DNA from 2 places in the Psychrobacter sp. H8-1 genome. Region 2 is predicted to be linked to the other one. Evidence: predicted binding sites of a transcription regulator. Region 2 holds the regulator's gene; the other holds the start of a gene.
The links. The regulator PhoB, encoded in region 2, activates phosphate uptake and scavenging genes when phosphate is short. The targets are predictions, from matches to a motif close to TGTCATNAANCTGTCATAA.

Region 1 (3,429 bases), 2.2 Mb from region 2:
CGCTAGCGCACCGTACTCATTGGCAACCGTATCCCAGTTATTACTGGTATAAAAGCCGAGACCAAATGTTTGAATGCTTGGCCAAGCGCCAATAACTAAAGAGACTAGAATGCCGCCCAATGATAAGAGAACGAGGATGGCAAAAGCCTTGGTTGCATTGACGAATAGCGCGTCGTAACGTTTTTGTTTAGCCAGTTGGGACCTTAGGTCATTCATAAGTGTCTCAGCATTAAGTAGGGTTAGATCAAAAGTTTTAGAGAGTTTAATCAGGTCTTATCACAGCAAACTAAATCTTAATCAGTAGTGCTATTAACGGTAATTAATAACTCCACTTTTAAATTTGTTGTGATAAAACCTCTTAAACAACGACTGGAGAATAATTATTTAAGAGGGTAACTTTAGAATCATTACAAGGTTTTTTAAAAACTACTGAGCTGGAGTATAGACTGGCTGACCATCACTGCCTTTGACTTCATTCCACTGCGCTTTAAAGAGCGCAACAGCGGTATCAGAGAAAGGAACATAATCAAGGGCTAAGGCATCATCATCGCCTTGAGCGTAAGCCCAGTCGAAGAAGTTCAACACGCCAGCCACTTGCTGTGGGTTTTCTGGCTGCTTATGTACCAAGATAAAAGTAGCAGCTGCGATTGGCCATGCTTGCTCCGTCTCAGAGTTGGTGATGACTTTATAAAAGCCTGCTTGCTGTGACCAATCGATATCACCTGCCGCTGCAAAGGTCTCAGCAGATGGCTGCACGAAGTTGCCCGCCGCATTTTTTAGTGCCGCATGTGCCATGTTGTTTTGCTTGGCGTAAGCGTACTCGACATAGCCGATAGAGTTTTTCATACGATTGACGTAACTTGATACGCCCTCGTTACCTTTACCACCTGCACCCGTGGCAGAGGTTGGCCATTTGACGGTTTTATCAACACCAACGCTGTCTTTCCAGTCAGTTGAAACCTTGGCCAGATAATCGGTGAAGTTAAAGGTCGTACCTGAACCGTCCGAACGAAATACGGTGGTAATGGCAGCATCAGGCAAGGTTAAGTCTGGGTTTAGATTAGCAATAGCAGGGTCATTCCAGTTGCTAATTTTTCCTAAATAGATATCCGCTAAAGCCGCACCGTCCAATTTCAGCTGGCCTGGCTCTACGCCATCGATGTTTACAATCGGTACGACGCCACCGATAACGGTCGGAAACTGAATAAGCCCTGCTGCGTCCAACTCTTCAGGTGTCATCGGTGCATCAGACGCACCGAAATCTACCGTTTTTGCTTCGATTTGCTTGATACCACCAGAGGAGCCGATTGATTGGTAGTTCACCTGACCGCCAGTCGCGGCATTGTAGTCATAAGACCATTTGGCATAGATAGGTTGCGGGAATGAAGCACCTGCACCGGTGATATTCATGGCGATGTTTTCAGCAGATTTAAAATCAGTCGCTGTAGTAGACGCTGTACTAGTGGTGGTTTCAGCCGCTGTTACGGCGCTACTGCTATCAGCAGCTGAGCTTGAGGGGTCGGTCGATTTATTACAAGCTGTGAGTACTAAGGTACAACTAACAGCGACTGCTAATAACGAATAACGCATGTAGGACTCCTAAAGTTTGACAAGGGTGCAAGACGTATTACCTGTGAGATGTGTCGCAGTTTGCCAAGCTTTGATGACAGTTTGATGACAATAGGAAAAATCTTATGATTAATAAAAGGTCTTTTGTCCAAACGATTGAAAGTATTGGTGTTTTTTATTAGGTATAAATAGAAGTGTGATAAGGCGTTAAGAAGTAAGCGTCATCTTCCAGTGTTATTTTACAAACTCAGGACAAAGTCAGAATTAGTGCTAAAATAGCAGCCACGAGCTAAGCCATCCATCAATCGATTGAACAAACACGCGATGAAGAGAAGTTTTTATGAGTGCGTTTTCTAATTTTGGCTTATTTATTACTTTAAGCCTGCTAATCTCAATAGTGTTGGCTTTGATAGTCATTGCACCTTGGCTGCGTCTAAAAAAACATCCAGATATTGTAGTAGACAATCAACTCATCGATATCAATATTGATGTCTATAAATCAAGACTGCGTGAGCTAAGTACTGATAAACAAGAGGGAGTCATCAGTGAGTCCCATTATCAAGCGCAAAAAACAGAGCTTGAGCGTCAATTATTGGATGCTGAGCAAGTGACGACAGCCATGCAGCCCCCAAGTTTGGTCAGTCGTTTGATGCTCATACTCTGGATACCTGTGCTGGCTGGATCGGCTTATATGATTATCAGCGACCGCAGCAATGTGTTCACTTTATGGCAAGAGCAACAAGTCGTCGGTCAAGTAGCAGATGATTTGCTCACGGGCAAGATAGACGAACCGCCAGAGTGGGCAATGAAAGAAGGGTTGGCGCTTTTTTCTGCGATGCAGACCAACGTCCACCACAATGCGCATGACCCACAGCGCTGGTTAAAGCTCGCTGAGATGTTTTTGTCATTTGGGGCGACCGAGTCAGGTCTAGAAGCGCTATCGAGGGCTTATAGATTGTCTCCTGATAATGAGGATGTTGCGATGATGTATGCTCAGACCAGCTTCTTTGCTCTAGGTGGTAGCTTGGATGATAATATCCGCCGTACTTTGCAAGGCGTGCTTGATAGTAGCCCAAATAAAGAAGAAGCGCAGATGATGATGGCAATGGGTGAAGCGCGCGCAGGTAACTACGAGCAGGCGCAAGATTGGATAGCTAAGATGCGCAGCAGCTTTGAGCAAAGGGCAGGAGACTATAGTCATGAAATAAGTGGTTTAGACAATCTGGCCGCTGATATCACTAATCAACAAGCGCAGGCAGCTGACGGCTTTGAGGTGACCGTCACCGTGATACCAAGCTTGTTGCCTTTGATAGTCGCCGAGGATGTATTGTTTGTTGCTATTCGGGCAGCGGAAGGCGGAGCGCCTTATGCGGCAAAACGTGTACCGATTAGTAATTTAAAGCAAGGCCGCATTGCGGTAAGTCTAAGCAATGCAGATATGATGATGCCAGATCGAACGTTGCAATCGGCGCAAGCGTCAGGTGAGCAGTTGGTCGTGACCGCCAGAATCAGTCGTTCTGGTAGCGCAAACTCTCAGTCTGGTGATTTATCAACTAACCCAATCATGCTAGCAAACGAGCAGCAGCAAGTGAGTATCGAAATCAATCAGCAAGTGCCTTAAATGTTAGAAGCTCCTAAGTAATTGTCACTTGGTACTTAATATTTCAAAATAGCACTAACTATCAACTCAGACATCGGTTAAGAGGTTTTGTAATCAAACACCTTTAATCGATGCCACGCCTTTTTATCTACGAAATTCCTACTTATTTACGGTACTTTTTTTATCCTTAACAATCTAAACACCTATCGCAATAGCGTTTTTTCCAAACTATATTAGCCATTTTCTAGCCAATATGGTTC
Region 2 (3,429 bases):
GCCTTTGCCTTCTGTCGACTCAATTTGCAAGTTTGCATCATATTGATATAAGACGTGCTTCACAATGGCTAGACCCAATCCTGTACCGCCCGTGGCGCGACTGCGACCTTTATCGATACGATAAAAGCGCTCGGTCAAACGAGCGATATGCTGCGGCTCGATACCGATGCCATCATCTTCAACAGCAAACTGGCAGCCTTCTGAGGTTTTTGCCCAACTGATGGTTATGTTGCCACCTTTTGGCGTGTATTTAATTGCATTGATGACCAAGTTGGATAAGGCGCTATTTAGGTACATCTCCGAGCCGTACAACCCATCATAAGTATCTATCTGCAAGTGAATACTATGCCCATACTCGCTATTATAAGCCTGCGCATCATCATAAATATGAGTGAGCATTTTGGTCATATCAATATAGTGCAGCTCATGGGTCTCTTCGATTTCGATTCGAGACAGCAGCAATAAGTCGTTGACAATCCTATTCATACGCGCTGTCTGCTGGGTCATCAGATCAAAACCGCGCTGCCAATGCGGCGGCATATCTGGCTGATCAGAGAAGTTCTCAAGATAGCCCATCATTACTGTCAATGGTGTGCGCAGTTCATGCGAGACGTTTGCCACAAAGTCACGACGCATTTCCTCTAAATGATGCAAGCGCGTCACATCATAGATAATCAATAGCTTTTCGTCACCAAAAGGTGTGAGCTCACATTTAAGATAACGCTTAGGATCTCGCCATGATGTCATATGGACACCATCGTTGGGTGTCGTCATGCTCTGATAGTACTGACGAAATTCAGGAACAGTAATAAAGTCAAAAATACTCTTGCCCTTATCGTTTGACTGTAACAACAATAAGTCCTCAGCAGCCTGATTCCACCATTCCAAACTATCATCGTCATTTAGTAATATCACCGCATCTTGCAATGCCCGTAGTGAACTTCTGATCTTTTTAAGCTGACCCATCACGTCTTGCTGAGCGACTTGATCTTGCTGCATAACCTTTTGTTCATTTTCCATAGTCATCTATCATCCTCACTACTAGCCACTGCAATTGACCTACTACTTTTGGAAACTGCTTTATATAGTCAAGGAGTTTTAAAATCGCTACAAGGTGACCGACCGCAGATAGTACACTAAGTACATCTAGGCCGGGTAACACCGTAGCGGTTTAAAAGTGCTCCGACTATATGTTTTCAACCAGACTAGAAAAGCGATAGCCCGTACCGCGAACGGTTTGGATCAAAGTGTCGCAGTCGTGGGGCTTTAATAATTTACGTAAGCGCCTGATGTGTACATCAATGGTCCGATCTTCGATATAGACGTTACCGCCCCAAACCTGATCTAATAGCTGCGTTCGCGTATAGGCACGCTCTGGATGACTCATAAAAAATGCCAATAGACGATACTCTGTCGGGCCAATCTCAATGGTTTTCCCAGCAGCGGTGACGCGTTGGCTTTTGGGATCTAGGCTCAGCTTACCTACTTCGATGGACTTGTCAGCGCTGAGCGCACTACTGCGACGCAATACTGCCTTGATTCTCGAAATCAGCTCACGCGTTGAGAAGGGCTTGGTCATATAATCATCAGCACCAGCATCAAGACCATGAACCTTACTATCTTCTTCACTTTTGGCCGTCAGCATAATGACAGGTATCTCAGCGAGCAATTCATCATTTTTGAGCATTCGACAAAAATCAATACCGCTTTTGTCTCCTGGTAGCATCCAATCTAATAAGATGAGCGCAGGACGGTGATCAACCACTTGCTGGTGCGCCTCTGATACGTCAGCTGCCTGCAAGCTATCGAATCCAGCCATCTCTAATGTCATTACAACCATCTCACGAATCGCAGGCTCATCTTCGACAATCAAAATCTGCTCATTATACATACGACAACCTTATTATAAAGCGTTGGTAAGGATTATAGGGTGCGAGAATTTAAGGTGCAAAAAAAGACGATAAATACTCGTCAATGTGCGTCTATTAAACGCATTAATTATGACAGTTTGATGACAATTAAGTTTTAAACCACTTTTAGCGATTTAAACCATAGCGATTCACACCACCTCTAATAAAAAGTTTAGCGGACCATCATTGATGCTTTCGACCTGCATATTGGCACCAAACTGACCAGCTGCGATCTTTGGATACTGAGTCTTGGCATAAGCAACTAGCTGCTCAAACAAAGCTTGGGCAGCATCAGGTGCCATTGCTGGGCCAAAGTCAGGGCGACGGCCTTTGTCTGTCTTTGCCATCAAGGTAAACTGCGGCACCAACAATAACCTGCCAGCAACTTGCTGCACGTTTAGATCTAGCTTGCCATACTTAGCTGGGTCGCTTTCATTCTCAAAAATACGATAGGTGAGGATTTTATCGATCATCCGCTGCGCATTTTGGAAGGTATCATCATGTCCCAAGCCAATATATGCCAGTATACCCTGCTCAATTGAGCCAATACAGCTTCCATCAACAGAGACGCTAGCACGATTGACCCGCTGGATAAGTGCTTTCATTGATTAGCTCCTTTAACGATTATGGTCATACAGTCAGCTGCTGACCATGATAAAATATCAAGATTAATGATTCTCTAGTGCTACTTTCTTATTTTAATAACTATTTTGGTCACCTATCATGAATTTATTTACTACCATTCAACAGTTTGTGCCACAACAAAAAATCAGTAAAGCTGCTGGACGTCTAGCCGCTAGCCGTCATCCAATGGTGAAGCGTGCTTTTATCCGCAGCTTTGCCAAGGCCTATGATATCAGCTTAGAAGATTATGAGCGTCAGAGCCTGAATGCTTATGAAAGCTTTAATGATTTTTTTACTCGTGAGCTCAAAGACGATGCCCGTGCTATCGATACCACCGCACAGGGCATCGTCAGCCCTGCTGATGGGTTGATCTCTCAGTTAGGGCAGATACAAGACCACAAGCTACTACAAGCTAAGGGCAGACATTACGACATTGGGCAGCTACTTGCTAATAACGAAGATGGCAACTATTTCGCTGATGGCAGCTTTGCCACCGTCTATCTCGCCCCTAGCAACTATCACCGTGTACACATGCCGTTCGCGGGAACTTTGATCAAGACCCGTTATGTACCAGGCACCCTGTTTTCAGTCAATACCACCACTGCCGCCAATGTTCCTGATTTGTTTGCGCGCAACGAGCGTTTGGTTTGTCTGTTTGATACCGAATACGGTAAAGCTGCTGTTGTATTGGTCGGGGCGATGATTGTCGCCGGTATCGAAACCGTAGCCACAGGCAAAATTGCGCGCACCAACGATATTCAAGAAGCGGATCACGACATGAAGCTTGAAAAAGGCGATGAGCTTGGCCGCTTTTATCTGGGCTCAACTGCGATTGTCGTATTACCGAAAGCCGCCAAAGCTGACTGGCAAGATAATATAATGGCTAATACTGCTG

Region 1: pstS (phosphate ABC transporter substrate-binding protein PstS) is a predicted target of PhoB. The motif match lies at 1,662-1,680, and genes of this name have one in related genera.

Annotation. Positions count from the first base shown of each region.
Region 1 covers NZ_CAJHBG010000001.1:2,329,727-2,333,155, reverse strand. The annotation lists gene pstC (phosphate ABC transporter permease subunit PstC) at 1-216, opposite strand, end outside; gene pstS (phosphate ABC transporter substrate-binding protein PstS) at 427-1,590, opposite strand; gene ccmI (c-type cytochrome biogenesis protein CcmI) at 1,910-3,190, shown strand.
Region 2 covers NZ_CAJHBG010000001.1:153,297-156,725, reverse strand. The annotation lists gene phoR (phosphate regulon sensor histidine kinase PhoR) at 1-1,026, opposite strand, end outside; gene phoB (phosphate regulon transcriptional regulator PhoB) at 1,187-1,891, opposite strand; gene dtd (D-aminoacyl-tRNA deacylase) at 2,060-2,515, opposite strand; gene asd (archaetidylserine decarboxylase) at 2,634-3,429, shown strand, end outside.